3 regions of the Priestia sp. FSL H7-0729 genome follow, and region 1 is predicted to be linked to each of the others. Evidence: predicted binding sites of a transcription regulator. Region 1 holds the regulator's gene; each other region holds the start of a gene.
What was found. Region 1 encodes Rex, which represses fermentation and respiration genes when NADH is low (regulators of the CRP and FNR family bind a similar motif). Its sites were predicted from a motif close to TTGTGAAATATTTCACAA; they were not measured.
Positions count from the first base shown of each region.

Region 2: the regulator Rex is predicted to act here: its motif matches at 6,236-6,253, upstream of MHH93_RS23905 (cytochrome ubiquinol oxidase subunit I).
Region 3: the regulator Rex is predicted to act here: its motif matches at 3,520-3,537, upstream of pflB (formate C-acetyltransferase).

Region 1 covers NZ_JBBOTQ010000017.1:62,048-72,687, forward strand. The annotation lists gene panB (3-methyl-2-oxobutanoate hydroxymethyltransferase) at 274-1,149, shown strand; gene panC (pantoate--beta-alanine ligase) at 1,146-2,042, shown strand; gene panD (aspartate 1-decarboxylase) at 2,035-2,418, shown strand; gene MHH93_RS25270 (tetratricopeptide repeat protein) at 2,512-3,159, shown strand; gene dinG (ATP-dependent DNA helicase DinG) at 3,301-6,162, shown strand; gene MHH93_RS25280 (redox-sensing transcriptional repressor Rex) at 6,381-7,034, shown strand; gene MHH93_RS25285 (amidohydrolase) at 7,021-8,325, shown strand; gene MHH93_RS25290 (hypothetical protein) at 8,365-8,895, shown strand; gene MHH93_RS25295 (hypothetical protein) at 9,197-9,724, shown strand; gene MHH93_RS25300 (AAA family ATPase) at 9,717-10,640, shown strand, end outside.
Region 2 covers NZ_JBBOTQ010000015.1:827-11,466, reverse strand. The annotation lists gene cydC (thiol reductant ABC exporter subunit CydC) at 1-1,779, opposite strand, end outside; gene cydD (thiol reductant ABC exporter subunit CydD) at 1,781-3,697, opposite strand; gene cydB (cytochrome d ubiquinol oxidase subunit II) at 3,699-4,754, opposite strand; gene MHH93_RS23905 (cytochrome ubiquinol oxidase subunit I) at 4,699-6,114, opposite strand; gene MHH93_RS23900 (tetratricopeptide repeat protein) at 6,583-7,875, shown strand; gene MHH93_RS23895 (glycosyltransferase) at 7,872-8,867, shown strand; gene MHH93_RS23890 (glycosyltransferase family 4 protein) at 8,869-10,281, shown strand; gene MHH93_RS23885 (class I SAM-dependent methyltransferase) at 10,278-10,640, shown strand, end outside.
Region 3 covers NZ_JBBOTQ010000004.1:297,792-308,431, reverse strand. The annotation lists gene MHH93_RS12525 (ABC transporter substrate-binding protein) at 1-144, opposite strand, end outside; gene pflA (pyruvate formate-lyase-activating protein) at 337-1,089, opposite strand; gene pflB (formate C-acetyltransferase) at 1,179-3,437, opposite strand; gene adhE (bifunctional acetaldehyde-CoA/alcohol dehydrogenase) at 4,309-6,921, opposite strand; gene MHH93_RS12505 (Crp/Fnr family transcriptional regulator) at 7,352-8,068, shown strand; gene MHH93_RS12500 (hypothetical protein) at 8,157-8,870, opposite strand; gene MHH93_RS12495 (hypothetical protein) at 9,064-9,795, opposite strand; gene MHH93_RS12490 (winged helix-turn-helix transcriptional regulator) at 9,990-10,286, opposite strand; gene MHH93_RS12485 (ThuA domain-containing protein) at 10,601-10,640, opposite strand, start outside.

The DNA.
Region 1 (10,640 bases):
CGTGAGGCGATATCGGCTAATGCAGACCGAATTGCACTCCCGTAACAGTAACCTTTGTTCTGCTTTGATGTGTTTTTGTAATAAGCAGATCGCAATGCAAGAATGAAATACGTTTAAGTGAGTTGTTGGATTCTGCTCTGAGCCGAAGAGGACCGAGACAGAAGGGACGATCGCAAGTGACTCTTTTTTGACTTTTCGGGACTTTTTAGTGGAAAACTAAAAGGTTTTTTTGTTGCGTTTTATTTGAAAAGAAGAAAGGAGCCATGAGAGAAAATGGCAAACAAACAAGCGATGAATATTGTGAAAATGAAAAAATACAAGCAGGATGGTGTGCCGCTTAGCATGATCACGGCTTACGATTATCCTACAGCACTCCTCGCAGAGGAAGCAGGTATCGATTTGATCCTGGTTGGCGATTCACTTGGCAATGTAGTGCTGGGTTATAACTCAACGCTTCCGGTGACCATCGACGACATGGTGTATCATACACGTTCCGTCGTACGCGGGGCTGAAAAAACGTTTATCGTGGCTGATATGCCTTTTATGACTTATCATGGCAGTGTGGATGAGACGCTTAAGGGCGTACGTCGACTGATGCAAGAGGGGCATGCCCATGCGGTTAAAATGGAAGGTGGAGTCGAAATAGCGGACACCGTGAGAGCCGTTGTGCAAGCAGGCGTGCCTGTTCTTGGACATATCGGTCTGACACCTCAATCGGTTAATCAGATTGGTGGTTACCGCATTCAGGGCAAGGATGCAGCGGATGCGAAGCGTCTGATGGACGAAGCCAAAGCTTTGGAAGCTGCAGGCGCCTTCGGCATTGTGCTTGAACTGGTTACGGAAGAAGTTGCTCGGGCGATCTCGGAGGAACTGTCCATCCCTACCATCGGGATTGGTGCAGGACGAGGCTGTGACGGTCAGGTACTGGTATTCCACGATGTGGTTCAGTACGCCTCTCCGTATACGCCCAAACGTTTTGTCAAAACCTATGGAGATGTAGGTACATTAATCAGAACCAGCATCGAAGCTTACGTAAAAGAAGTTAAAGATCGTTCGTTCCCGGCCGAAGAGCATGTATTCAATGCTGCGGATGGTGTTCTGGATCAATTGTATGGACAACGCAAGGAAAAGGTGGGAAGTAACTCATGAAAGTAATACGGACAATCGCAGAGTTAAGACAGGAGCTAAGCTTGAAGCGTCAAGCGATTCGATCCAATGCGTCCGTTGTAGGTCTGGTACCGACAATGGGGTATCTACATCAAGGTCATGCAAGCTTGATGCAAGCAGCCAGACAACAGAGCGATATCGTGGTATTAAGCATATTTGTTAATCCGATTCAATTTGGCCCTAATGAAGATTTTGACAGTTATCCGCGGGATGAAGCCAGAGATGTGGAAACAGCACGTTCACAAGGAGTGGATATCGTATTTATTCCCTCAGTTGAAGAGATGTATCCACAGGCAACACAGACGACGGTATCTGTTTCACAATTGACAGAGCGTCTATGTGGTGCTTCCCGTCCAGGACATTTTGACGGAGTAACGACTGTAGTCTCCAAGCTCTTCAACATTGTACAACCACAGCGTGCATTTTTTGGCATGAAAGACGCTCAGCAAGTTGCGGTCATTCAACAGATGGTGAATGATTTGAATATGCCTGTAGAAATTGTTCCCTGTCCCATTGTCCGCGAAGAGGATGGTCTTGCTCTCAGTTCACGTAATGTCTATCTTAGCGCAGAACAGCGTACACAGGCGTTGGTCCTGTCGAAGGCACTGCGCGCAGCTCAGGAAGCCGCAGATACGGGTATAGCTATAAACGCTGCAGATATCCGTCGTATTCTGCGCGAGCAGATTGCAACCTCATCGCTTGCAGTGATCGACTATGCTGAGATTCAGGCTTTTCCAAGTCTGGTGCCGCTCGCAGATCAGGAAGAGGTTCAAGGACGTGACGATCTGCTCATTGCACTTGCGGTGAAATTCGGAAAAACAAGATTGATTGACAATATAAGGTTGCAAAAATCGGAGGTACTGTCCCATGTTTAGAACACTCATGAAATCCAAAATTCACCGCGCTACGGTAACGGAAGCCAACTTGAACTATGTGGGTAGCATTACCATAGATGAAGACTTGATGGAAACATCCGACTTGATGGAAAACGAGAAAGTGCAAATTGTGAACAACAACAATGGTGCACGTCTGGAAACTTATGTGATTCCAGGACCGCGCGGAAGCGGGGTTATCTGTCTAAACGGCGCAGCTGCACGCCTGGTGCAACCTGGAGACAACGTCATTATCATTTCTTATGCCATGATGTCGCAAGAAGAGGCAAATACTCACAAACCAACCGTTGTATTTGTAGATGGACAGAATAAACCTGTACAAACCATGAAGCAGGAAGTCCACGCAACAATTATGTAATCGACTGGTAAGGAGAATGAAATCGGCCCTTGAAGCAAAAAATGAGTACAGGTCACTGCACTAATCCATTTTTTCAAGGGTGGGGATGCAACGATGTTCCAGCATGTTTTCGCAGAAATGAACGACATGTTAGATGAAATTATCAAGAGCTATCCTTCCGCTGAAGGCCTGAACAAACAAGAATTGCTGCAAAAGTGGAACTTGCTTAAGCGGATGAGTGACGGAATGCTGGATGAATGGCTGATGTTTGAAGAAAAGATGAGCCAGGTGAGGGAGCGGGAGATGGATAAGCCTGCTTCCCTTGAACCGGAACAGGAAGCTGTTACTGCTCTGCCTGAACTCCATCTGGAATGTTTCAGTCGAGGTCAGGGCTATTTCAAATTACAGATGTATTCGCAGGCGATCATGCAATTCTCCCGGGTTGTGACCGACCATCCGGAGAGTGCATTGACTCGTTTTTACCTGGCACTCGCATATCTGAATCTGGAACAAATGGCGGAAGCAGGGACACATTTGCAGCAGATCATGTACCTTAAGGGTTCACCTCGCTTGAAGGGGCTTGTATGTAATGCCCTAGGCTGTATTCAAGCAAAGCTTGCGAATCCGGAGGCTGCATGTTCACTTTTTGCACAGGCCCTTCAGTATGACCCGACATTGACCGAACCACTGTACAACATGGAAGCATGCAGGTTGAACAGGGGAAAATTGCAATATGCTAATCAGCTGACGACCCTTCATTAAGCGGGAATTCGGCGACAAAAAAACGGTGTTCCCTCCTTTGGCATAGCGGCGGGGACACCGCTTTTTTGTCAGTTAATTTTCAAATCCCCTTTTTTTTGCTATGCTGTAACATAGACTGAATGGAAGGGATCGTACATTGCAATGAAATTTGCCGTATTGGATTTCGAAACAACCGGCACGCAGTCCGACGGTGAGATTATACAGGCCGGACTTGCCATCATAGATCATGACAACAGCATAACTCAAATATATAGTTCTTATGTGAACCCTGGTGTCCCGATTCCCCCGTTTATTTCGGGGTTAACGGGTATTACCGATGAAGATGTGGCGGACGCTCCTTCACTCGAAGAGATGATGATGGAGATGGTTCCGCTACTTAACGATGTAGTGCTTGTTGGACACAACGTCGCTTTTGATTTTCACTTTTTGCAGAATGCTCTTGACCGTTGCGGTTATCTGCCGTTCACTGGCCGTATTCTGGATACTATTGATTTTCTGAAGATTACGTTCCCATCACTGGGTTCTTATCAACTCGGTTATGTGTCTTCTGAATTTGGATTTCAACATGATCGCCCTCATCAGGCAGACAGTGATGCACTGGCGACAGCCTATGTGCTGCTCAAGTGTCTGGATGAGTTAAAGGAACTACCGCTCATAACGATTCAGCGCCTCAGTGACCTGTTTGCACCAGAAGACAGTGACTTAGGCTGGTTCCTGGACGGGATGCGCAGTGAGAAGGAAGCAGAGCCGATCCAGGATCTCGATGGACACACCTATTATCGGCAGCTTGCTCTGAATGTAAGCGATTGGACTGATATTGGTGCACCACGTGATGAGCGGGAGGGCAATCCCCTCGAAGGTGTAACCTTCGAACAATTCATGGACCAGGTTCGGGAGAACCTGAAGGATACGCTGGATCACTACGAAGAGCGTGAAGCGCAAACTCAGATGTTCAGCAGTGTAAGGCAAGCCCTGGATGAAGAGAAACATCTCTTGATCGAAGCTGGAACGGGTACCGGTAAATCTCTGGGTTATCTGTTACCTGCTATTTACGAAAGTGTGAAGCAAGAACAGAAAGTCATGGTCAGCACGCATACGATCAATCTGCAGGAGCAATTGAGAGAGCGGGACATTCCAATGCTGACCCAAGTGGTTCCGTTTCCGTTTAAGGCTGCTGTATTCAAGGGACGTGGACATTACCTGTGCCTGCGCAAATTTGAACACAAAATCAATAAACGTGAATTTGCCACACCCAAAGAGGATTATTTCACAGCCGCTCAGATGATCGTTTGGCTTACACAGACCGAAACTGGAGATGATGAGGAGCTTAACCTTAGCGGACGCGGAGGCGACTTCTGGGAAACGGTACAGAGCGAATCCGAGTCATGTCTGGGAAGATCCTGCCCATGGTTCCGCAAATGTTTCTATCATCGCGCCAAACATGAGGCCGGGTTGTCTGATATCGTCATTACCAATCACTCCAAACTGTTTACGGATGTGAAAGCAGCGCATCAGCTGTTGCCAGCCTATGAGAGTCTTGTGATCGATGAGGCCCATCATCTCGAGGATGTAGCGGGTAAGCATCTTGGAATGCATATGAAATATTTCACGTTGGTTCATACCCTGACCCGTCTGTTTAAAGACAGTCGTAATGGACAACTGCCTATGCTTCGTTCGCAGTTATCCGGGCATGAGAATTCGGCGCAATGGGGCTCCATGGTGGATCAGATGTTCCCGCTGGCGGTTGAGGTTAAAGAACTGTGGGATCGAATGAGTGATGCCCTGTTCGGTCTGTTGCCTGAACGAAGTGATGCTTCACCAGGCGAGACAGGGCAATTTTCACTGCGTCTAAAGGCCTCTCAAAAACCTGCAAAATGGCAGGAGTTGCAGGATCTGGAGAATCAGATCTATGTAACTCTGGGTGATCTGGTTCGCAAAGGGGACAAATTGCTGCTTGAGGTGAAAGAGGATCAGGATGATTATCAATCAGATAGTCTGATCACGGACATTACAGGACTGCTGAAAGATCTGACCACATTGAAGGAGAATCTGCGTTTCTTCATGCGTATGGATGATGCGAAAACGGTGTACTGGATGGAAGCCAGCGGTCAGTTCCGCAGTAAATCGCTTCAACTGTATGCCGTACCTGTAGATGTCAGTGCACAACTTAAGGATTTGTTTTTTGATAAAAAGAAAAGCGTTGTGCTTACATCGGCTACACTCTCCGTGGATAAGTCATTCCAGTTCATGATTGAGCAGCTTGGCTTACAGGAAGCCTCTGAGAATAACCGGCTGTTAACGTCGATGCTACCGTCACCATTCAATTATCGCGATCAGGCGCTTCTCGTAATTCCGCGTGATTTCCCGAGTGTGAAGGGCAGTGTGGGTGATGCGCACTTTGTCAATATGCTGGTGCAGTCACTCGCAGAGACCGCAATTGCCACGCGTGGACGCATGATGGTTCTGTTTACTTCATACAAGATGCTGCGACAGGTCTATGATCCGCTGAAAGAGGCACTGTCTGGTAATGACATCTCGTTGTTGGGCCAAGGTGTGGACAGTGGAAGCCGCTCCAAGTTGACTCGCAGGTTCCAGGATGCCAAAGCTACGGTACTTCTGGGCACCAGCAGCTTCTGGGAGGGTGTAGATATCCCGGGAGAAGCACTGACCTGTCTCGCTATTGTGCGCCTGCCTTTCCAGCCGCCGAATCATCCTTTGGTGGAAGCCAAGAGTGAGTTGCTTCAGGAACAAAAGAAAAATCCGTTCATGAAACTGTCCGTGCCACAAGCGGTCATACGTTTCAAGCAAGGATTTGGCCGATTGGTGCGTACAGCGAAGGACAGAGGTATTGTCATTGTTTATGATACTCGGGTGATTGAAGCGTACTATGGTAAATTCTTTTTATATTCATTACCTGGTCCAAAAATGGAGCATATGCTCACGGAGCAGATGGTTCCACGAATTACCGAGTGGTTAGAAAAATCTGCTAATGAACAAGAATAATGGTTGTTTTTTTCGTTATATCATTGCATGACATGATCGATTGGCGTTAAACTTTATTAGATATTTCCGTATCCGATTAAAGCAGTTGCACGTAAGAACTTATAACCTAAATTACAAGGAGCATTCTGTATAAAATGTCACATCTATCTCTGAGTTTATACAGAATGCTCATCTTTTCATCTATTATTTTATTGTAGGCTTGGTAAGGGGGAGCAAAAATGAAATCGGATAAAATTTCGGAAGCGGTGGTACGACGTCTGCCTGTATACTTGCGCTATTTGAGCGAGTTACATCAGCGTGAGGTGGCTACTGTTTCTTCTCAAGAGCTTGGACAGCGGCTGGATCTGAATCCGGCCCAAATTCGAAAAGACCTGGCTTATTTCGGTGATTTTGGTCGTAAAGGGATCGGGTATGATGTTTCCTATTTGATCGAGAAGATTCGTCACATTCTCAAAATCGATCAGCAAATCAATGTAGCTCTGGTAGGCGCGGGTAACCTCGGACAGGCCTTGTCCAACTACAACGCATATCTGAAAGACAACATGAAGATTGTTGCTGTATTCGATGCATATGGACCGAAGATTGGTAGTCAAATCAACAGTTTGAAGGTAAAACCAATGAACGAATTAACGGAAGCGGTTAAAACGGATAACATCCGCATCGGGATTATTACCGTTCCGGATACGGAAGCCCAAAATGTAGCTGATCAGCTGATTGAATCCGGAATCGAAGCGATACTTAATTTTGCACCAACTATTCTAAAAACACCGCCGCACATCCGCATTCACCATGCTGACTTTACAACGGATCTGCTAAGTTTGGCCTATTACTTGGAGACTGGAAAGGACGACGAGCAAGATGACAACAAATAGATGGGTAATCCACAACGGCAAATTTGCCGTGAATGAAGGCGCAACTTGGAATGTAGTTCAAGGATACATGGTTGTCGAGAATGACAAGATTGTGCATATTGGTGAGACATTGCCGGATGGAGACGAGAATTGTACCAAAGTGGATGGAAAAGGATTGTTCTTCCTGCCGGGTCTGATCAATACGCATGGTCATGCAGCGATGTCATTGCTTAGAGGGCACGGAGATGATCTGGCGTTGCAAGTATGGTTGCAAGAAAAAATGTGGCCGATGGAAGCGAAAATGACTTCAGAAGACGTATACTGGGGAACTTCGCTATCTGTGCTTGAAATGTTGAAAGGTGGAACTACAGCTTTCCTGGACATGTATGATCACATGGATCAAGTTGCCAAAGTGGTGGAACAATCCGGCGTTAGAGCAGCACTGGCACGTGGTGTAATCGGGCTGTGTTCGGAAGAAGAGCAATTGCGGAAACTGGAGGAGTCGGCAGCGTTTGCACGTGAGTGGAATGGACAGGCAGATGGTCGCATCACAACCGTAATCTCACCACACGCACCATATACATGCCCTCCTGACTACATAGAGAAGCTTGTACAGGTCGCAAATGACCTTAACCTTCCTCTGCATACACATATGTCGGAAACGCTGCGTGAAGTGGAACAGAACGTTACAGACTATGGACTGCGTCCTGTGGCACATCTGGAGAAACTGGGCTTTTTCTCCCGTCCATCCCTGGTTGCACATGCGGTGCATCTGAATGATGAAGAGATTGAAATTTTGGCCCGCCATGATGTGGCTGTATCCCATAACCCGGGAAGTAACCTGAAACTTGCTTCCGGTGTTGCGCGGGTACCAGCACTGCTGAAAGCAGGAGTTACGGTGTCACTCGGAACAGACGGACCGGCAAGCAACAACAACTTGGATATGTTTGAGGAAATGAGATTGGCTGCATTGATCCACAAAGGTGTGTCTGGTGACCCGACGGCCGTGCCAGCGGGCGAAGCGTTACTACTCGGAACTTCATATGGTGCTAAATCCATCTTCCTGAACAACACCGGAGCGCTTCAGGTAGGCATGAAGGCTGATTTCATCGCCCTGGACATTGAACAGGCACACTTCTACCCACATACAGACCTGATCTCACATACGATCTATTCGGCCTCTGCCAAAGATGTGGAGCACGTATGGGTGGACGGTAAACAAGTGGTTAAACATGGCGAATGTCTGACGCTGGATGAAGAGCGCATTTTGCGTGAGTCTCAATTGGCATTTGATGGTTTGCTTGCTCGTTAATTGCATTGCAGAGCATCATAGGGAAAGGAAGTTCGGCTTTTGAAGAAAAAAAAGAAGTGGATATGGATTTCGCTGCTTGCACTGGTTCTGATTCTGTTTGGACTTCAGCGTTATTACGTGTATGTCACACAGGACCAACGCAAGGAAGAAGCGCTCGCCATACAGGCAGCACAGGAGCAACTGGGCATTACATCTCATGATGAATTGCGTAAGTACATCTGGGGAGATAAAGAAGGCTCTGACAACATCTACTGGACCCTGACCGGCAAAAATAAGGATAACCAGGATGTTATGGTCTGGGTTAAATTCGATGCAAACAATCAACCCGCTAAGGGTGCTAACGCTATACACAGTGAGCTGCTGCAGAATGGCATGTCCGAAGCACAGATACGCAATCGCTTTGGCTCCGAAGTTCCTGCCGGTGAGATTAAACGAATCATGCCCGGTGTTGTGAATGGAATATATGTGTGGCAAGTGTATTATAAAGACGGTACGCATAACCACTATCGGTTTTATCGTTTTAGCAATGGAGAACAGGTGGACTTGGTCTATACACTCCCGAACAGTTAGAACCGATAGAGTAACTTAGCTAGAGAATCATAGAGATGAAAGAACCGGCAGACGGATATCCGACTGAACCGGTTCTTTGTGTTGCCTGTGAACAGTTTTGATTTAAATAGTTAAAATTAATAATTTATTCATATTTTCGCCTTCGAAATTGTATATACGATGTGATATACTCAGATATGTACTCAAAGTTACATTCATAAACAAATAAACCTGTCGAAATTCTCGCAGGAGTCAATGTGCACATATTCGTATATACCAATAAGCCAGTAGGTTGGGCCAAAATCTGGGAGGGGTAATTCACTTGAAGCTAAAAGTATTGCCTATTGCTTTAACTGCCGTCATTTCAGCCGTTGTGTTGTTTGGAGGTTGGTTTGTGTATCGTCAGGTGGCTTTGCAGAATCCGATTGAAAAAATGGTTACCCAGTACGATGGAGTCAATGACGTTCAATTAACTATTAACCGCAATGACGTACAATTGAAACTCGATCTGAAACCTGATGTTGATTTGGGCAGACTGGTCCAATATATTCACAAAGAAGGACAGACCTTGATTGGAACCCGTTCACTCAAGTTGGATGTTGTGGATCATTCCAGTGAAGCACTGGAAAGTTGGTGGGGTGATGCGATGTTTACCGTAGCTCAGGCGATGGAGAACAAACAGTACACCGAGATTACACCAACATTGTCGAAGATGGCTACGAATGGAATAAAGGTAAATACAGCGATGGATGACAACAATGTATATGTCAGTCTCAGAGACGGAGATGCCAGCAAGTTTATTATTCTGCCGCGTGTGCCCGGTCAGATAGGAGTGTGGCCTAATGCCTAAGTGGACCAAAGAAATTGCCATTGGATTTGTCCCCGTGTTGATTATTTTTCTTGCTTTTACTGGTGTTAATATTGTTCCGATTCTAATTGCAGCGGTGTTTGTTGGAGCTTTGTTGTTCATGATGCAAATGCGTGGCGGGATTACCGTAGGTGCTGCACAGGAGCGTAAACGGAAGAAAAAAGGTCCTTCTAAGCTTACTTTTGAAGAAATTGGTGGTCAGGACAGTGCCAAGCAGGAATTGCGTGAAGCGCTTGATTTTCTCATCAAACATGAAGAAATCCGCAAGTTCGGGATTCGCCCGTTAAAAGGGATTCTGCTGACAGGCCCTCCAGGGACAGGAAAAACGTTGATGGCCAAAGCGGCTGCGCATTACACCGATTCTGTTTTCGTTGCTGCATCGGGCAGTGAGTTTGTGGAAATGTATGTCGGCGTAGGTGCCAGCAGAATTCGGGATTTGTTCAAGGATGCGAGAACCCGTGCTACCAAGGAAAATAAAGAAAATGCCATTATATTTATCGATGAGATTGATGTCATCGGAGGTAAACGTGAGGGTGGACAACAGCGTGAGTATGATCAGACGCTGAACCAGCTCTTGACGGAAATGGATGGAATCTATTCTTCCGATACGCCAAGAATACTGGTTATTGCTGCAACGAACCGCAAAGAAATGCTGGATAGCGCACTGACTCGTCCAGGACGTTTTGACCGCCACATTCAAGTAGACTTGCCTGACAAGAAAGGCAGAAAGCATATTTTGGAACTGCATGCGGTGAATAAACCTCTGATGAAGGAATTGAATCTGGAGAAGACAGCCGAAGAATCGTATGGTTTCTCCGGTGCGCAGCTTGAAAGTGTGATGAACGAAGCAGCGATATACGCCATGCGGGATGGGCTGTTACACATAGAACAACGGCAT
Region 2 (10,640 bases), on a different contig from region 1:
GTATCGCTCTTCCCCAGCCAGCAGTTGTTCGTGAGAACCCTGCATGGCAATCTGTCCATTTTCCATAAAAATAAGTTCGTCCATCTGTTCCGCACCAATTAGGTGATGGGTGACCCAGATCATCGTTTTGCCTTGCAAGCTGTCCAATATGGTGCGCATCAGTTCACGTTCCGTCACGGGATCAAGCCCCACGGTTGGTTCATCAAATATCACAACAGGTGTCTCCCGGAGCAGGACTCGGGCAAGTGCAATTCGTTGTCTTTCCCCGCCGGAGAAACGCAGACCTGTCTCCAGCATCGGCGTATCGTATCCCTGCGGCAAAGTTTCGATCAGACCGGATAAACCGACTTGCTCAGCTACATGCCTGATCTCCTCATCCGTTGCATGTGGACGACCAATCCGTAAATTATTGGCTACCGTGGTATCGAACAGGTGTGGACTCTGGTTCAGCACCGCGATGACATCAGGCACACTTTCGCCCAGAGTCTGCACAGGCAGATCATTGATCAGAACTTTCCCCGCAGACGGAAGTAAGGCTCCCTGAATCAGCTTCAACAAGGTAGATTTACCGCCACCACTTCGCCCAAGGATAGCTAATCGTTTGCCTTGCGGCAAATGAAGGGAGATATTCTGCACAGCGTAAGGATCATCCGGTGCATAGCGATAACTAACACGATTGATCTCGATATCTGCTCTTAGTTTGGGCGGAATGCGAAGACGAATTCGTCTGTCCGAGTCACCCGTTCCAACAACATCACCCACTCCACTCTGCACCGACAGATCCGATTCTCCTTCCAACTGTTTCAACCGTTCCAGCGATTCCCGGTAGTGTGGAAGGTGCTCCACAGCATCCCCTACTGGCAAAAGTGATTCCGTAAGCGGAAATAACACCAGCACAAAAGCAGCGATCATCACGGCAGGTAATTGCCCGACCGAAGCGGCGTTCCCAGCCCATACTGTAACCGATATGACCATTAAACCAATGATACACTGGGCCATCAGATCACGCCAGCGTGTCCAGCGCCGCAACTTGCGGCGAACCGTGTCGACCTGTTCTTCCGCCTCTTCCTGTTGCTGAACAAATTCAGCTGCTCGTCCACTTGCAAGCCAGTCTCCCAGTCCAAGCACACCGTCAGTCAGACGGGTATACAACCTGCTATTTTCCTTTTTCAGCCGCACACGCCATTTCCACGTCACTTTCAGGGAAATCGCAGGTAGCGCGGCAACGAGAAATAACATATACAGGCCCATCCACAGCGCGAATCCCAGATCCACACTGCCAAAAGCAATCACAGCCCCGCCGTACATCACAAGCGCAGTAACAGCAGGAAAGACGGTACGAAGATAGATATCCTGCAGCCGCTCCACATCATCGGCGAGTGCTCCGAGCACATCTCCGGTCTGCATACGAGAACGCAGGAATAGCGCCTGCGGCTCCAGAATGCGATATAACTTCACCCGCTGATCGGCCAACACACGCAGTACGGCATCATGTCCTGCCAATCGTTCGATATATCGAAAGACAGCGCGGAATATCCCAAATGCACGTACACCAACAATAGGGACATATACCATCAGAATATTTTCAGGACGCAGCGCAGACTTGGAGATCAAAAATCCGGAGGTAAACAGCAGCAGTACCGCACACAGTGCAGCACAAGTGCCTAGCGCAATGACTGCGATGAATCTCCAACGGTACTGTGCCACATACGGATCAATCCAGCTATTTTTTTCTTTGCCGTTACGGACAGTCTCCATATGTTCATATCCGGACTTCATGTTATATCGCCTCCATCTGGGCCTGAATCATCTGATAATATACACCTTGCCTTGCCAGCAGTTCCTGATGCGTTCCTGTCTCCGCCACCGTGCCGCCATCCATGACAATAATTCGATCCATATGCGGCATCCAGTGTAGACGATGGGTAGCCAAAAATACAAGTTTGCCATCAAACAGCGGAAGCATCGTCTGTTTCAGCTCATACTCTGTTTCCACATCCAGATGTGCTGTCGGTTCATCGAGCAGCAGGATGTTTCGTTTACTCAGCAAAGCTCTTGCCAGTGCCACCCGTTGCTCCTGCCCACCACTGAGCTGTCGACCGCCAGCCCCAATGAGCTCATGCAAGCCACCAGATAATGAGTCCAGAAGCTTGGTTAATCCGGCAGCGCTAACTGCTTTGGCTACTTCTGCATCCGAAGCCTCCGGCATGTAGAAACGAACGTTATCGGCCAGACTTCCACTAAAGATATACGGATGCTGCGGGATCGCTGCCGTCTGTCTTCGCCAGGATTCAAGCATATCCGGTGTCACCGGCTGCCCGTTGGCTAATACCTGGCCTGAAGTAGGCAGCTGAAATCCAGCCAATACATCAATTAACGTGGACTTGCCTGCTCCGCTGGCGCCAATAATACCGATTTTGCCAAGACCTGTGATCTGGAAGGTAACATCTTTTAACGAATAAGGACCTTCATCATCATGCTGTACCTGTACATCCGTTAGTGCCAATCTGCTATTCTCATTCCATGAGTTCACCGCGGAAGAAGAAGAAACATGTTCAGGAGTAGCAGAAACAGAAGCAGGATCAGGAGCAAGATGCCCCGCAGCCGTTTTATCTCTCAACACGACGCGTATGGTCGAAACGTTTGCTTTCCTCTTACCCGCAGACAATGATGGTATAGATCCAGCTTCGTCCTCTGCCGTATCCGGGTGCGCAACAACATTAGCATAGGCTTCCTTCTGTTTCTGTTCAGCGGCTCTACCTCGTTCGATTACCTGACTAATGGCCGCTCCGGCTTCCTTACCGTCCAATGTGGCATGATAATCGGCGCCGAGCATACGTACAGGCAGGAAATATTCGGGTGCCAGAATCAGTACCGTCAGTGCAGGGCCGAGCAGCATATGTCCCTCCGTCAGGCGTAATCCCAGACCAACCGCCACCGAAGCAACGGACAGCATGGTGAAGAAATCGAGTGCAAACGAAGAAAGAAAAGCCATGCGCAGAGTAGACATCGTCGCCTTCCGATACCGCTGACTGACCCGCACAATCGACCCTTCGTGTGTTTTACTTTGTCCCAATGTTTTCAGCGTCTCCAGCCCCCGCAGGGTATCCACAAAATGGTTAGCGAGCGCTTTGTAGGATCGGAATTGTCCGTCAATCTTGCGCTGAGCTGCAAGACCAATCAGAATCATGAACACGATCAGGATTGGGAGTGTCAGCATCAGAATAACCCCGGACATCAGATCCAGCTTGAACACATACAGCATAATGATGATGGGGGTGAACCCCATGCCCAGCATGCGAGGAATGAATAGTTCCAGATACGTCTTGTATTGAGCTGTTCCCTCACGTGCCAGTGTAACCAGATGGCCTGTGCCCTCCGTCTTGGCATAACGCGGTCCAAGCCTGAACCACTGCTCCACCATCTGTCTGCGCAGATCAGTCCCTGTCCTCTCCGCATATCGTGATGTCACGAGCTGTAACCAGAAGGATAGAGCGTAGCGGGCGGCAAAAGCAGCCAGGAACAGCAGCAGTACAGGATACTGCTCCGTTACGGATGAACCTTCAAACAATACCGTGATGGCCTGTGCCAGCCATTTGGCTTGCATGATGATCGTCATCGCCTGTAGCAGCACCAGCGCTGATGCCAGAGCGAGTACTGGCCGGATGCCCGGCAGCTTCAGCAGCCCCCGTCCCATATCAGTACTCCAGGTGGTGCTGCTCGTTCAGGCGTTTGCGGAAGATATAATAACTCCAGATCTGATAGCCAAGAACAAACGGCAGCAATGTGCAAGCTACAATGGTCATGACCTTCAATGAATACGCACCAGATGCTGCATTGTATACAGTCAGGTCATATGCCGCCCCAAAGGAACTCACCATCACTCTTGGGAACAGTCCGATAAAGACCGAGGCAAAGGCAATTGCAATCACTGCTCCAGTCATACCAAAAGCCCAGCCTTCACGCTTCTGACGCACGAAGTAAGCCGCAAGTGCAAGCGCGACTGCGCCAAATACAACCATGATCCAAAGGGCCCAGCCCCGTACGGTGAATACATCGGTCATAAAATACGTCATTAATGCATAAACAGCGAGCAGTGCAGCCAGTGGCAGCATCAATTTTTGCGCTGTATTCAAGGCACGCTCTCGGAGTTCACCGACTGTTCGAAGTGAGGCAAACAGCAATCCATGAACCAGACACAGCAGGGTTACACTCAAGCCACCAATCACGGTGTACGGATTAACAATATCGAAGAATCCTGCACGCAACTGCATCTCCCCATCAATAGGCAGACCCTTCATGAACGTAGCAAAGACTACGCCGAACAGGAAAGGCAGGAGCGCGCTGGATACCACAATGATGATATCCCATGTTTTGCGCCAGCGCTGCTGTTTCATCTTACTGCGGAATTCGAAGGCAACCCCGCGACCAATCAAGGCGAGTAATACGACCACAAGCGGCAGGTAGAAGCCACTGAACATCGTAGCATACCAGTGCGGGAAGGCGGCAAACATTGCGCCCCCTGCTGTAATCAGCCATACTTCATTACCGTCCCAGAACGGACCGATCGAGTTGATCAGGGTCCGGCGTTCACGTTCCGTTTTGGCAATAATACCTGTAGACATCCCCACACCAAAATCAAAACCTTCCAAAAAGAAGAATCCCACAAACAATACGGCAATCAGCAAAAACCACAACTCACTTAGTGACAACGGAATAACCTCCATCCACGCCGAACGGGTCGGCCGATTCATCGTGATCTTCCGGCTTCTCGACCGCAAACGGTCCTGCTTTGATCTCACGTACGAACAGGTATACCATCACGATTCCGAGAACCGTATACGCGGCGGTAAAAGCGATGGTTGAGAACAAAATCATGCCTGCGGATACGTTCGGCGAGACCCCAGCTTCGGTGGTCATATAGCCAAATACCGTCCATGGTTGCCTTCCAACCTCAGTCATGATCCAACCTGACGTATTGGCGATAAACGGCAAGGATATGGCAAATACCATCAGACGCATAAACCACTTTCCAGCGACCTCCAGCTTCTTGCGCATGGCCAGGAACGTTCCGTATAACGCCAGTACAATCATCAGACCACCCGCTGCAATCATGATGCGGAAACTCCAGAACGTTGTCCGTACTGGCGGAATATAGTCTCCCGGTCCATACGTCTGTTCATACTCGGCCTGAAGCTCCTTCATGCCTTTGACACTGCCGGAGAATTTACTGTAGGACAGGTAACTGAGCAATCCGGGGACTTTGATCTCCCCTGTATTCTCCTGTTTCTCCGGATCAATAAAAGCGACCACCGTCCATGGTGCCGGATCTTCCGTTGTCGTCCATGTGCCTTCACTGGCTGCCATCTTCATCGGCTGTGTCTCCACCAGATATTGCGCCTGAAAGTGCCCCGAGAAAGCCACACCTAATGAAGAAACGAGTCCAATGATGATCGCAATATTAAACGATTTGCGGAAGATCTCTACATCCTGCTTCTTCATCAATTTGTAAGCACTGATCCCGGTGACAACGAAGGCCCCTGTCATCAATGCCCCAAAGATGGTATGCGGGAACTCGACGAGAAGCTGACCATTCGTGATCAGTGCAAAGAAATCATTCATCTCGGCTCGGCCGTTGTTAATCTCAAACCCGACAGGATGCTGCATAAATGAATTGGCTGCCAGAATCCACAGCGCGGACAGGAATGTACCAACGAACACCAGCCAGATACAGGCCAGATGCACTTTTTTGGACAAACGATCCCACCCAAATATCCACAATCCAATAAATGTAGACTCCATAAAAAACGCCAATAAAGCTTCAATAGCCAGTGGCGCACCGAACACATCCCCGACAAATCGGGAGTACTCTGACCAGTTCATACCGAACTGGAATTCTTGTAGAATACCTGTGACAACCCCAACGGCAAAGTTAATCAGGAACAGCTTTCCCCAGAACTTGGCCATCGTTTTGTAGATTTCCTTCCCCTTAACAACGTACAACGTCTCCATAATCGCAACCAACAGTACAAGACCGATGGATAGCGGGACAAAGAAGAAATGGAAAATCGTTGTAAGTGCATATTGGATACGCGATAACATAATCGGATCCATACCGTTACCCCTTCTTTCTGTTCACTTCGCAGTATGCGTATTTGGCATTGAAGCTGCACCTTCGCTGTCTGTCCGCCAAATACGTTGATGAACGTATTGTGCCAGATTACCTATTTTATACATGTGAGAATTATCACAATCTACGTGTTTAGAGCAAAAAAAAGTGATCCTGGTCACACAAAAGATAAAAATCAGCCTATTGTAGTGCGAATTCAAACATCTTTTTTTCAGCACCGGGAACGTGGAACGAAGCCGAAAATGGAGGATTGAAGCTTAGGAAAGCTCTATAATGGCTTGCCAACTTCATGTATTGATGGAAGATACTCATGTTTGGGACGGAATGCCCATATGTTAGTCTCAGGCATATCATGCGAAGTGTCGTGAGGGCTTTACATATGAAGTGAAAGCATGAAGCACATGATGCGAGAATGACGCTCCATATTACAGTCAAGGTGAGGTGATCAATTCATGGAAAAAACTGCGCCGTTACCAGGTAAAGACTCCGAAGCCAGCCCCGATAAGACCAGTACGGCCCAGCCCCCTGTCCGATATGTGCTATTCCCTCGCAAAGGAGGCTGGTCATCCTTTCCCTACCCGGATATTGCTGCACTGCTGTCCATCGAGGGAGAGGTCTACTATGTCAGCAGCCTGACGCAAACAGAGGACGTACCTGCGGTGATCAACGTGATCTCCCTACCTGAAGCCGAGCAGCTGCTACTGGAGCCACGCACCGTTGCGGTCGTTACCCATCCCTATTGGCTGATGACAGCTGCCTCGATGGAGCCTGAGCTATGTATCGTCTTGCTCCCCGAGCCTGCTGGAAACGAAGCAGATTCGCCGCTATGGGAGAGCAGTATTTCCAAACTGGTGGGAATTGCCGATCTGGTAGGTACATCCTCCGAAACACGATATATGAAGCTGTTGTTCCAAGGCGTACGCGCCATCTGGCTGGGAGGCGAAGATCCTTCACCCGCGGGTACGATGCAAAAGGATGATCTCGAAGTCCCTCTCCGGGACTACGAGCTGTTCTTCCTGCATGCGCTGCGGCAGATCCTGTCAGGGACGCCGGATAGTGTCACCCTGCTTCAATGCAGTGTACGTGCCGACTTCTATCGCCAGCTTCGAGCCAAAGCTGGGGCACATGAGACCATATCCTTTTTGCTGGCAGCTTATGAGTACTTGCTTGAAGACCCTCGGGCCATCCATTCGTTACAAGAGGCATTCACCCATGCAGTCATGAATGGTCGCAGTGATTGTGTCGTCTCCCACTATCGCTTCCTGTCTGCCATTCATGCCCGGGCCGGCAAGTTAGAGGACGCCCTGCTGGTGTACGGGATTAGTGCATCCGACGAACAGGAACGACATCATTATGAACAGCTATGTCGCTGGCTTGAGGCAGGAGAAGATCAACTTGTACGAGCGGAATTACTGCGTATTAACGATGATTATGGAACCGCGCTGCGCATCCTGGACGAACTTGGCGGAGAAACCGCAAGACATTGGCAATTCCGCATTTATCAGGAGACAGGTCGCGTGGAAGAGGCATTGGCACTGGTGCATGCAGCCGATATTCAGGATGATGCCAGTCGCCGGGATTATCAGCAATTATCCGGAAGTGCGCTGGCTCTGCGAGGAGACAGACACGGGGCAGTCAGGCATTTTCTCGAAACGGCACTGGAGGATGAAGATGCGCTCGCCCGGATTGTCGAGCTGGAGTTGTTGGATCATGCTGTACAGCAATTGCTTGGGGAGGTGCCATGATGCTGGACCCGAAGAAGCGAAGACAACAGTTGAATGGGCCAATGGTGCATAGGGATATCCGAACCGAAACCACTTACACGCCAACGGTAACAGTAGATCTGACACATACAGACGGATCGAGAGATGACGATCACCCGCCAGATCCTGCACAACCAGCGCAGAACATCCGAAGCCAAGTACATCACTGGGGCGGTCCACAAGGTCAGGGAGAACAGGATACTTCTGCAACAGAAGAGGAAACGAGTGTATTCAAAGAGCCTTTCTCCATCCGTCGGGTTCGCAAAAGCACAGGCAACAAACTAACCGCGATGCTCCAGGTTCGCAATGAACGTGGCCGATACCTTGAAGAAGTATTGCAGGACCTGAGCGAGTTCGTGGATGAGATCGTGATTGTGGACGATGCCAGCACAGACGGAACCCCTGATCTATGCAAAGCCTATCCGAAGGTGGTCCGTCTGGAGGTGTTGGAGAAACCGCTGTTCGCCGAGGAATGGCGATTACGCAACACGTTGTGGCAAGCAGCGGCAGGCACACACCCTGACTGGTTACTCTCAGTTGATGCGGATGAGCTGTACAGCACAGAGGCCAAGAAAGCCATACGCACGCTGATTAATCAGGAGTATGCGGACTGGTTTGCATTCCGTTTCTACGATATGTGGGGTGGCCGGACCCATTATCGTGAAGATGATCTCTGGTGTCTGCACAAGCGGCATACCGCTTCACTTGTACGATATATGCCTGGATATCCTTATTTTTATCCACAACAGAATCATCATGTTCCCCGTCTTCCCTTGTCCTGCACCGTATTGCCTGGGGTGAGCACCGAACTGAAGGTTCAGCATCTCGGCTGGGCAGGCAGTCTGGAGGACCGCGTTCGTAAATATTTGCGTTACAAGCGCATTGATCCTAGCGGTGAGTGGGGCAATCTTGCACACTACGAGTCAATTCTTGATCCGGAACCTCGGCTGATTCCCTGGAAGGAGGGACCGTGAGATGGGCGTGGTGAGTATTCTGACGCATAGCTTCACCGATGGGTACAACCGGGAATTCGGCCGGGTATTTGGCGGTGGGCTGGAGCGATATATTCTGGATCTGTGCAGTGTCATCCGTGGACTCGGACATATTCCCGAGGTTCATCAACTGTCCTATTTTGAAGCATTCCAGACTCGGACGGAGCAGATTGACGTATTCGGTTATTCGTACGACATGGATAATGTACCGGAAGCCTTTGATCGAATGGCAGCAGCGGCGCGCGGCCCAGTGATCTATGCCAGCTGTCTGTGGCAACCCATCACCTACAAGCCGGGTAGTCTTGGTATCTGTCACGGCATTAACTGGGATCGTCCCGGACTGCCTCTGGAGACCAAACAACAAGTGGCAGAACATATTCAACTAGCCTTGGATGGACTCGTGCGCATTGTATCCGTGGATTCCCATTTCCAGACCTTTTGCCGGGCCGCATGCACCTATACCGATCCAAGGCAGGTCGTCCTGATTCCCAATGCAGTGGATACGTCCTATTTCACACCTGCCCCGCCAACGCGAACCTTCGAACAGGAACAGGAAGACGAATGGCTTGCCGCATGGAAGACTGATCTGGCGAGTCATGAGGAGGATGCTGGTGCAGTTATATCAGGGATACAGACTACAGATGGCAGGGAAAGAACGAGTGGCGAGGGAGTGAACAACGGTAAGGCTAATGGAGATGTTACAACCGATTGGGCTACGGATATTGGAATAACAGCAGATGCCGCGTACCCGATTAATGGTCCGATTCAGGGACAGGTTGAAAAGGAAACGGTGGATGCCCGTGTGACCTCTCCTCGTCCAATTCGCATTATATATCCGCGCCGAATCAGCATGGAACGGGGCATTATTCCCATGATGCTGGCAGCAGATAAGCTATTGGGAGCTTTCCCGGATCTGGAGATTGAATTTGCCGGGGAACTGGTGGAAGGCAGTACGGTCGGGAGAGCCTTTCGTTACTGGCATCGTACCCATCCACATGCGGAGCGAATTAACCAGCGCACGTATGATTTCCGGGATATTCGGGGGGCCTACCATCAGGCAGATATCGCGGTAATTCCAACCGTTTTCTCGGAAGGTACCTCCTATGCCTGTCTGGAAGCGATGAGCTGTGGACTTCCAGTGATTGCCTCCAATGTTGGCGGATTGAATGATCTGATTCAGGATGGTTTTAACGGGATATTGGTACCTCCTGGCGAACAGGAACTAACCGCCGCACTGGTACGTCTCGTACAGGATCGGGCCGAGCGGGAACGACTGGGAATCTATGCGCGCGAGACTGCACTGTCCTATGATCTTGCCAGGTGGCGGAGCCGGTGGAGCACGGTGTTGGAATCTTTTTTGGCAGAGACAGGATTAAAGGAGGGAATTCGGGGATGATGGATACGCCCAAGGCACCGGAATTCATGGAATCAAGATACATTAGGCAAAGTGACCCTAAAACGGACACATTGGTCTTCCCCCTGCATCCGGCATGGTGGAGCCGTCCCTACGAATATGAATGGGCCCGGCGATTTGCACGTCCAGACGACGTGGTTCTTGATGCAGCCTGCGGCATCTCTCATCCGTTCAAATTCTGGCTTGCCGAACACTGCCGCGAGGTTCACGCCTGTGACTGGGATGAACGTATTTTGTCTGAAGAGGCGATCAAGTTGGATATTGCTGCAGATTTTGGTGAGCAGGCCGCTCAGAATCTGCCGGCTTCGAGTCTTGTCCGATTGAACCGTGCAAAAGCCAAT
Region 3 (10,640 bases), on a different contig from region 1:
CATCTCAACCGGTTCCTTACTTGTCTCCTCCACAGGTGTATTGCCTGCGCCTTGCTGTGGCTCGTTACTTGAGCTTGCACATCCCGCCAAAGTCCATGAAGTGATAAGCAATAATGAAAGCAGTAATGTCATTCCTTTTTTCATCTGGTTGACCCTCCTCAAGATATTGAGCATTTGGCTTTACACTCTGATTATAAAAAGCCGGAGCTTACATCGTAAGGATGACAATTCATCAATGGAGGGATAAAATCCTTCACTGGACAAAAAACAGCCCCTGCGAAGTGTATTCGCAAGGGCTACTTGGCTCTTGGTTCTGACGTTATATATAAAGGTATATCACTTATCGGAACAAGCCACGCCAGCCGTTTCCTGGCGACCTTGTTCGATCAGGCGATACGCCCGATCCACTTCTTCTTCACTTGGCGAAGGAACGCCATCCAGAGGATATACTTTGCCGAGTGCTTCCCATTTGTAGATCCCCATCTGATGGTATGGAAGAATTTCGAACTTTTCGACGCCATTTAATGTTCCGATAAACCGTCCGAGGTTAACCAGATCCTCTTCCTCGTTATGAATGCCAGGCACATATACGTGGCGTATCCACATTTTCCGACCTTGCTCCGACAACCACTTGGCCGTTTTCAACGTTCTCTCATTGGATTTGCCTGTCAGCTTGATATGTTTCTCGTCATCAATATGCTTGAGATCCAGCAGAACCAGGTCTGTGTTATCGAGCAGATCGTGAATCCGTTCCGGTTCGTTAAATCCGTTGCTGTCCAGTGTCGTATGCAATCCCCAGCGACGTTTCACTTCTTTGAAGATTTCAGCTACGAAGTGAGCCTGCAACGTTGGTTCTCCACCAGATATCGTGAGTCCGCCTCCAGAACTGCGGTAGTAGGATAGATATGGCTCAATCTCAGCCAATACCTCTTCTAGTGTCATTTCTTTTCCACCATCCAGCGCCCATGTATCTGGGTTATGGCAGTACTGACACTTGAGTAGACATCCCTGCATAAAAAGCACGAAGCGGATGCCTGGGCCGTCAACCGTCCCGAAAGTTTCGAGTGAATGAATATGTCCGTTAACCATGTTGCCTCTTCCTTTCTGTATCCGCATCCGCTGTGCGTTTAATATGAGTTGGAATGCCTTGCTCTAGCGGTCTTCTACTTGCAAATTACTTACATCGAGCCATGGAACGTACGGTTGATGACATCCAACTGTTGTTCACGAGTCAGTTTAATGAAGTTAACCGCATAGCCGGATACCCGTACAGTCAGTTGCGGATAGTTTTCCGGGTGATCCATCGCATCAATCAGTTGCTGACGATCAAATACGTTAACGTTCAGGTGATGAGCGTTTTGACCGAAGTAACCATCCATCATCGCAGTCAGATTGGATTTACGTGTAGCCTCTTCTTTACCCAAGGCTTTTGGCACGATGGAGAAGGTATTAGAAATCCCGTCAAGACTATGTTCATAAGGCAATTTGGCTACAGAGCCAAGGGATGCCAGTGCACCTTTTTTGTCACGACCATGCATTGGGTTCGCACCTGGAGCAAATGGTTCACCTGCTTTACGACCGTCCGGTGTAGTCCCTGTTTTCTTACCATATACCACGTTGGAAGTAATCGTCAGAACGGATTGTGTTGGTATTGCGTTACGGTATGCTTTGTGCTTGCGAATCATGCCCATGAAGCTCTCAACCAGTTCAACAGCAATGCTGTCCACGCTATCTTCATTGTTACCGTAACAAGGGAAGTCTCCTTCGATTTCGAAATCAACAGCGATGCCTTGTTCGTTACGGATTGGTTTTACTTTGGCATATTTGATGGCACTCAGTGAATCTGCTGTAACCGAGAGACCCGCGATACCACAAGCCATCGTGCGTACAATGTCACGGTCATGCAATGCCATCTCGATACGCTCATAGCTGTATTTATCGTGCATGTAGTGAATGACGTTGAGGGTGTTCATATACAGCTTCGCGAGCCACTCCATCATTGGTTTGAAGCGTTTCATAACCTCATTGTAATCCAGCACTTCGCTAGTGATGGCAGGATACTCCGGTCCGACCTGTGCTCCGGATTTCTCGTCACGACCACCGTTGATCGCATAGAGGAGAGCTTTTGCCAGGTTGGCACGAGCACCGAAGAATTGCATTTGTTTCCCGATCTTCATCGCCGATACACAGCAAGCAATACCGTAATCGTCACCGTAGATCGGACGCATCAGATCATCATTTTCATACTGGATTGAGCTTGTTTCAATGGATACTTTACTGCAATAATCTTTGAAAGCTTCTGGAAGCTTCGTGGACCAAAGTACAGTCAGGTTCGGTTCTGGTGCAGGACCCAAGTTGTGCAGTGTATGCAGGAAACGGAAGCTGTTTTTAGTTACACGTGTTTCACCATTCACAGACATACCGCCAATGGACTCCGTCACCCATGTTGGATCTCCACTGAACAATTCGTTGTAATCCGGTGTACGCAGGAATTTGACAATCCGTAGTTTCATTACGAAATGGTCAACGAGTTCCTGAGCCTGTTCTTCGGACAAGATACCTTCTTGCAGGTCACGCTCAATGTAGATATCCAGGAAGGAAGATACACGTCCCAGAGACATTGCAGCACCGTTCTGCTCTTTGATCGCAGCGAGATAACCGAAGTACAACCATTGGAATGCTTCTTTTGCTGTTGTCGCTGGCAAGGAAATATCGAACCCGTGCATATCACCCAATTGCTTCAATTCTTGCAATGCACGAATCTGTTCAGACAATTCTTCCCGCAGACGAATGACATCTTCATCAATAACATCAACTTCAAGTGCGTTCAATTCGCCTTTTTTGTTACGGATCAGGAAGTCTACCCCGTACAAAGCTACACGACGATAGTCACCGATGATCCGGCCACGGCCGTAAGCATCTGGCAGACCTGTAATAATCCCTGCTTTACGCGCTGCACGCATATCTGAAGTATAAGCATCGAATACACCCTGGTTATGTGTTTTGCGAATGTTAGTAAATATATCAATGACACCTTGAGGCAATTCGAAGCCATATGCTTCACATGCATCAATCATCATCCGGATTCCGCCTGTTGGTTGAATGGAACGTCTGAATGGAGCATCGGTCTGAACGCCGACAATCTGCTCTTTGGATTGATCCAGATAACCTGGTTGGTGAGAAACAATTGTCGCTGGTGTGTTCACATCAACGTCAAGGACACCGCCGTTATCCCGTTCTTTTTTGGTCAGATCAGATACAATCTCCCACAATTCTTTGGTATTCTGGGTTGCACCTGCGAGAAATGCTTCATCACCGTAATACGGAGACAAGTTGTGTGCCAGAAAATCATTCACATCTACGGATTTGGTCCATGTTCCTTTGGTAAAGTTTCTCCAACCTGTTTGTTGTTTGACATCTTTTTCAATCACCGACATCTTAATCCCTCCACTAATTTGGATTTCTGGACACATAACATCTTGCCTCATTCGTAGCATTGTGTGCCCAGAGCCGCGATTAATGTGAATTGTTTCACATAAACCGGAACATGTTCTCTCTACTTGGGAACCGGAACCGCGGGATGAATGTTTTTCTTACATTTTCAGTATACGTCTTGGGGCTTTCATCATCTGTGATTTTTGTCACAAAGTCAGTGAACTAACTCACTCCACCTGCGCTGTGTCCCATTGAACCTCTTTAGATTCACACTTGGTCACTCCGTGGAGAGAATAGTCTTCCAATCGCTGCTCACTATTTAAATTTACTGAAAAAGCGAATGAACATTAGGTGGTGTACACTGGCCACTGCAAGTAGAGAATAACCTTCCGATCGCTGTTATCCCCGGATTTTTTGATTCACTTTTTCAAAGGTGAAAATCCAGTGATAAAGGCGAATGCTCCGCTTCTTCAGGTTTTTTCTCTCCTCTCCGTTATCGTGTACATGTGTAGTTCAACTGATAAAACAAAAAGGTCAAAATTTATTTCGAAGATGCAAGCTTCGCTTTTTCAGGTTATTTCTGCCCCTCCGTTGTCGTGTAAAGGGATTGTTTAAACGACCTCATCAAGGATTCCGTTTAACCTCTTTAGGACCATTGCTCCGTTAAACTCGGAACAAACAAGGACTTAGGACTATTTCCTGAAAACAGATGCTTCGCTTTTCTGTTTTTCTGCCCGTTCCTTTGTTCGTCATCGTGTTAATATCTCACTCAATCACGAATTTGGTGTAACCTCTAAAAAGACGGCAATCGGGGCTCCCCTCTCGGGGAACCCTGATCTTCTTGCCGTAAGGCACTCTCTTCGTTCTAATTCATTATTCAAACTTGCCGTAGAATGCGTTGCGGTACACATCAGCCAGTTCAGTTACCAGCGGCAACTTCGGATTGGCGGTTGTACATTGGTCTTCGAAGGCACGGTCTGCCAGATAATCTACATGTGCTTCAAAGTCTTTGGCATCAAATCCGATTTCCTGGAACGATTCTTCAATGCCCAAAGTTTTGTTCAGTTTGCGAATGGCATTGATCAGACTGGTTACGCCTTCTTCTGTCGTACGTGCAGGCAACCCTAGAATCCGGGCAATTTCGGCATACCGCTCATCCGCTACAAAGTGCGAATATTTCGGGAACGATGCAAATTTGGTCGGTTTTTTCGCGTTGTAACGAATAACGTGCGGCATCAGAATTGCATTGGTACGTCCGTGTGCAGTATGATACTGACCGCCCCATTTATGCGCCAAGCTGTGGTTAATGCCCAGGAATGCGTTGGCAAACGCCATACCGGCAATTGTGGAAGCATTATGCATTTTCTCACGAGCCAGTTTATCTCCTTGCAGTGCAGATTGCTCCAGGTATTGGAACACCAGTTGAATGGCTTTGATCGCAAGTCCATCCGTGTAATCATTCGCCATGACAGACACATAAGCTTCAATTGCATGCGTCAGTACGTCCATACCTGTATCTGCAACGGCTGTTCTAGGCAGGGAGTATACGAACTCCGGATCGACAATTGCTACGTCTGGTGTCAGCTCATAGTCGGCCAATGGATATTTGGTGTTACCTTGATTTTTATCTGTGATAACCGCGAACGATGTCACTTCAGAACCTGTACCGGATGTGGTTGGAATCGCTACAAATTTCGCTTTTACGCCGAGACGTGGATATTTGTAGATCCGTTTGCGGATATCCATGAATTTTTGTTTCAGATCGTTGAAGTCCGTGTCCGGATATTCATAGAACAACCACATGGCTTTCGCAGCATCCATTGGTGATCCGCCGCCGAGTGCGATAATGCAGTCTGGCTGGAAGCGGCGCATCATTTCGGTTCCGCGATCTACCGTTGTTGTGGACGGATCTGGCTCTACATCGGAGAACACTTCGATCGCTACTGGCATTTGGCGTTGACGCAGATAGTGTTCTACCTTTTCAACATATCCAAGCTTCACCATCATGGCATCGGTAATAATCGCCACACGTGTGATGTCAGGCATTTTGGCAAGATACTGTGTTGCCCCTTTTTCGAAGTAGACTTTGTTCGGCACTTTGAACCATTGCATATTCACGGTACGGCGAGCCACCCTTTTCACATTGATTAAGTTCACAGCGGTTACGTTGGAAGAAGTCGAGTTACGTCCGTATGATCCGCATCCCAGTGTCAATGACGGCATGTTTGTGTTGTAGATATCCCCGATGGCACCATGTGTGGATGGTGAGTTCACAATGATCCGTCCAGTTTGCAGACGATCTGCGAATTTGCCGATCACTTCTTCGTTTGTTGAGTGGATAACCGAGGAGTGACCCATACCGCCAAAAGCAACCACTTCTGCTGCACGTTCAATTCCCTCTGCTGCCGTTTTGACTTTGTAACAAGCCAGTACCGGACTTAATTTCTCAGCCGACAATGGGAATTTCGTACCTACCCCTTCAATCTCGGCCACGAGAATTTTGGTGCCTGCCGGAACTTCAATACCGCACAACTTCGCAATGCTCACTGCAGATTGACCAACAATTGCCGGATTCACCGCACATTTCTCGGCGTTAATTGCTCCTGCTGTCAATTTTGCTGCTTCATCTTTGTTAACAAAGTAACAGCCATTTGCGATCATTTTTTTCTTCACTTGATCAAAGATCGGTTCTTCAATGATGACCGCTTGCTCGGAAGCACAGATCATACCGTTGTCGAAGGATTTCGACAAGATCAGATCCGTCACTGCCTGATTGATATCCGCGCTTTTCTCGATAAAGCAAGGTACGTTACCCGGTCCTACGCCCAGTGCAGGTTTACCGCAGCTGTACGCTGCACGTACCATGCCGGATCCGCCGGTTGCCAGAATGAGAGCCACATCATTGTGATTCATCAGTTCGTTCGTACGATCCATGGAAGGTTCATCAATCCACTGGATACAATCCTCTGGAGCACCATGCTTCACCGCTGCATCACGCAGGATTTTGGCAGCTTCCCGGCTACAATTCTGTGCAGATGGGTGGAAACCAAAGATAATCGGGTTACGCGTCTTAATGGAGATCAGTGCTTTAAACATCGTCGTTGATGTTGGATTCGTGACGGGTGTAATTCCCATAATAATACCAACCGGCTCCGCAATTTTCTGGAAGCTTTCATACTCGTTATCTTCAATCACACCTACAGTTTTGTCGTACTTGATGCTGTGGTACACATATTCTGTTGCAAATATATTTTTAGTGATTTTATCCTCATATACTCCGCGGCCTGTTTCTTCTACGGCCATCTTGGCGAGCATCATGTGTTTATCCAGACCCGCAAGCGCCATTGCTTGCACAATTCGGTCAATCTGCTTCTGATCCATCTTCATGAATGCTGCGTGTGCCTTATTCGCTTTGTCGATTAACGTTTGAATATACTGACCTGCTGTCGGTTCTTTTGCTGGGGCGACTTCGTTCTTTACAGCCATCTCCCTCATCCTCCTAAAGGTTCGTATTGGTTTGTCTCTCTTCTTTACATTCACATCGTAACATGCCACTAAACTTAATTATGTGATTTTTTTCACAAAGTATAACAAATTTAATTTAAGTTTTGTAGTGTCCTTCATCCAACCATTTTCACTTCCTATTTAAAATATAGGGCTGTAAAAATCATCCTCTCCACTAAAAGTGAATTTTATCACAATGTTTGAAATTTCGTCATTTTTGCCCCCTTTCCTTCCCCCTCAAACGGTAAGATTAGGTATATACTGAACTTAAAAATTGAACCACCGCAATTTGTACCGTCCTTCTTCCCGGCCGAGATGACCCTGATCAGGACGGCAACGGTTTGCGGCAAACCTCGGGGGCTACTGTAAACTACAGGAATCCGACCGACGGACACAAAGGGGAGATAGACTTATGATAGAACTAACGACTGTACTGGAAAAACGCGGCAATACCAACTGTTTCTCGGAAGCGAATTTCAACCATCTGCTGGTTACCATGAAAGATAGAACTTATCCCGAAGGTACACATCTGTACTGGGAAGGGGACGTCTCTGACAAACTTTATTATATGAAACGGGGCCGTGCCCAGATCACCAAATCCACGGATGAAGGCAAGGAATTAATCATGTACATGTATCAGTCCGGTGATATGATTGGTCAGGCTGATCCCTTCTTCGGCTCTAAACATACCTTCTCAGCGGAAGTACTGGAAGACAGTGAGATCGGTGTACTGGAGCATAAGGACCTGGAGATGCTAATCTGCCAGCATTGTGACTTCGCAATCGACTTTATGAAATGGATGGGCATCCACCACCGGTTGACACAGACGAAGTTCCGGGATCTAATGTTATATGGCAAACCAGGTGCGCTCTGCTCCACCCTCATTCGATTGTCGAATTCGTATGGTGAACCTCATGGAGAGCATGTCATTATTCACAAAAAAATTACCCACACCGACCTGTCCAATATGATTGGAGCTACCCGTGAAAGTGTAAACCGCATGTTGAGCGATCTGCGCAAGAAAGATGCGATTGAATATGACAACGGCATGATCGTCATCAAAGATCTGAAGATGCTGCAAGGGATCTGTCACTGTGAACTTTGCCCGAACGAGATCTGTCGTATTTAATAAATGACTATGCTAATCGAATGTTGCTCATATATTTTAATGCAAAAAAGCCCAGTTCTCTAAGTAGAGATTGGGCTTCTTCGTATACTTAGGATGCATTGGTTAATTCAAGCTTCACCGCATCACGTGGATTCAATTTCATGTCCAAACCATTTTCCATTAATTCTTTGTCATTCACCATGATAACCCACCGCTCATTCATGCGAGGTGTGACATTCTCGACCGCAACGACGAATTTGTTATTCTCCGACATTCTTACAATCCCGCTGGACTTCAACACATCGCGAACGGTGCACTCTTGAACGTAGACTCCGGCATATTGACGATTGAGAGTTGGCATAATGTTTCCACCGCTAACCTTGAGTAATGTTGTCTGATATGCAACGCCATCTCCCCCACTGTCAGCGGCTTTCACGTAAATGATCACTTCATCTTTGGCATGAAGCTCCATGTTCCAATCTTCCTGTTCAATATCCTTGCCATTTAATTTGACAGCCCAGCTAAGCGAAGAATCCAGAGACACTTCACCAACGGATTGAATCCGTTTTCCATCTGCCGTAAAATCAACCAGTCCGCTATTAAGTAATGCTTTTTTAAGTGTCAAACCCTCACTAAAATCTCGCTTAATGGACTTTGTTGCATCAGGCAAAAACGTACTGCCATCTACAGCCACTGTAATCGTATTCGCTGTGTCTGTCTCTTTGACAATTGGCTGCTCAGAAGGCTGCGTCTCACTACAACCAGCCAGGATCACCAGTAGGAGCAAACATACACCTATGTAACCGGGGATTTTCTTCATCATGTAGGTAACACCACCCTGCGTAAAATCATTCACCCTGTTGTCCATAACCTCTATTATGGCACAACACTCAACAAAAAAAAGTGTCAAAGCCGTTACTTTTATGGTGCCCCCTCCAAATCGGGCTTGTACAAGAAAGAGAGCCCGCATACAGGCTCTCCTATCATAATCAATTTTCAGATCTCATTGGTTGCTGTTATTGGACACAAGCCTGCATGTATGTTCGTCCTCCATCACCATCTTTCAGATAGGGATTAAGCCCGAAGAACTGCTCCTCAGATACATATACACCTGTCAGCAATCGCCCTTCAAGCAATCCACCGTCCACCTGCACGCAACATGAAGGTGCGTCGACATACTCCTGATACAACGGAATCTGCCCATATTGTTGATGGACCTTGAATACCTTCCCCTGCTCATGCAAAGGCCGTTCCGAGAAATAGGTAGGTACAATATAACGGGCAATAACATCCAGTTCCTGCACGCTGTAAAAGGGTTCATCACCAAGCCATGGCGCAAACATTCGAATTTTCTCATATTGGGACCAGACAACCGCCTGAATCAGCATCTCTGCCTGAGCCAACCGGCCTACTCCCACATCCAGAACCAACTGCTTACTCTGGATTGTTTGTTCCACCTGAGACAACGTTGGATCAGGTTGGCTCAATTCACATCCGATACACTTCCAGCCCCTGGACGTTTGAATCCATTTTTGCAGCACCGCCGGAGCTAGTTTCGGACCATCGCTGTTCACAGAATGCGTATTCACTTCGGCTAGATCATCCTTAACCGATTGGGAATATGCTGTGCGCTTAAATAACTCTGCAGCTTTTTTGTAAATTAGATGGACCTGAATGGATGCGCTCTCAAGTTCTGCAATATCTTTTTTGCCGTAGCGTACTTCACGGGATAAGCTTTCTTCTCTCATGACAAGTGGGCCTCCTTCGCTCCGGCCGTCTGTGGCCATTTTCTATAGATTATACTACAACTCATGACAACATGTGCAACGCCCAAGAGAAAAACGCCGATCCACCTATTACTTAAGACAAAAACCCCTGATTTCCACAGAAATCAGGAGTCTATGTCATTCATGCAACAAAAGTGGGTGATATTGCTTATACGTTAGTCAACCCACTGCTCAGCCCAGTCTTGAATTTGATTCATGACAGGCTGTAGCGCTCTACCTTTCTCCGTCAGTTCATATTCAATACGAACTGGCGTCTCAGGATAGACGTGACGAACCAGAATACCTTCACTCTCCAGATCTTTCATCCGTTCGGATAACATCTTATCACTCATGGATGGAATCAGATTGGAGATATCCTTGAATCGCTTCGAACCACTCATCAACGTTTGAATAATTAAACCATTCCAGCGCTTGCCCAAAAAAGAAAACGCCGTCTCAAAACGCGGACACATCCGCAAGTCTTGACCTTCCACATTAATCACCTCTTTAGAGATCACTCAACTTACATTTTGTTAGTATATTTCATAATAACATATTTAAGCGTTAAAGAAAACGTCTGCCCCTAAAAAGTTTAAATTTTAGAAGCATAACTTGTTACATCCCAGTATACCTTACAACCTGCCATGCAACCATGGGAAATATCGTATAACTTCCCCATACGACTATCTTACCCAAAAAGAACCCAACTGCCACAGTCATTATTGACTCGGAGAAGGGTTCTTTTGAATAAAACTTATAATTTCCATTTCACCATGGAGTTAGTGAATTAGACCAGTACGCCACCAAATGGTCTTACAGGTTCGCTC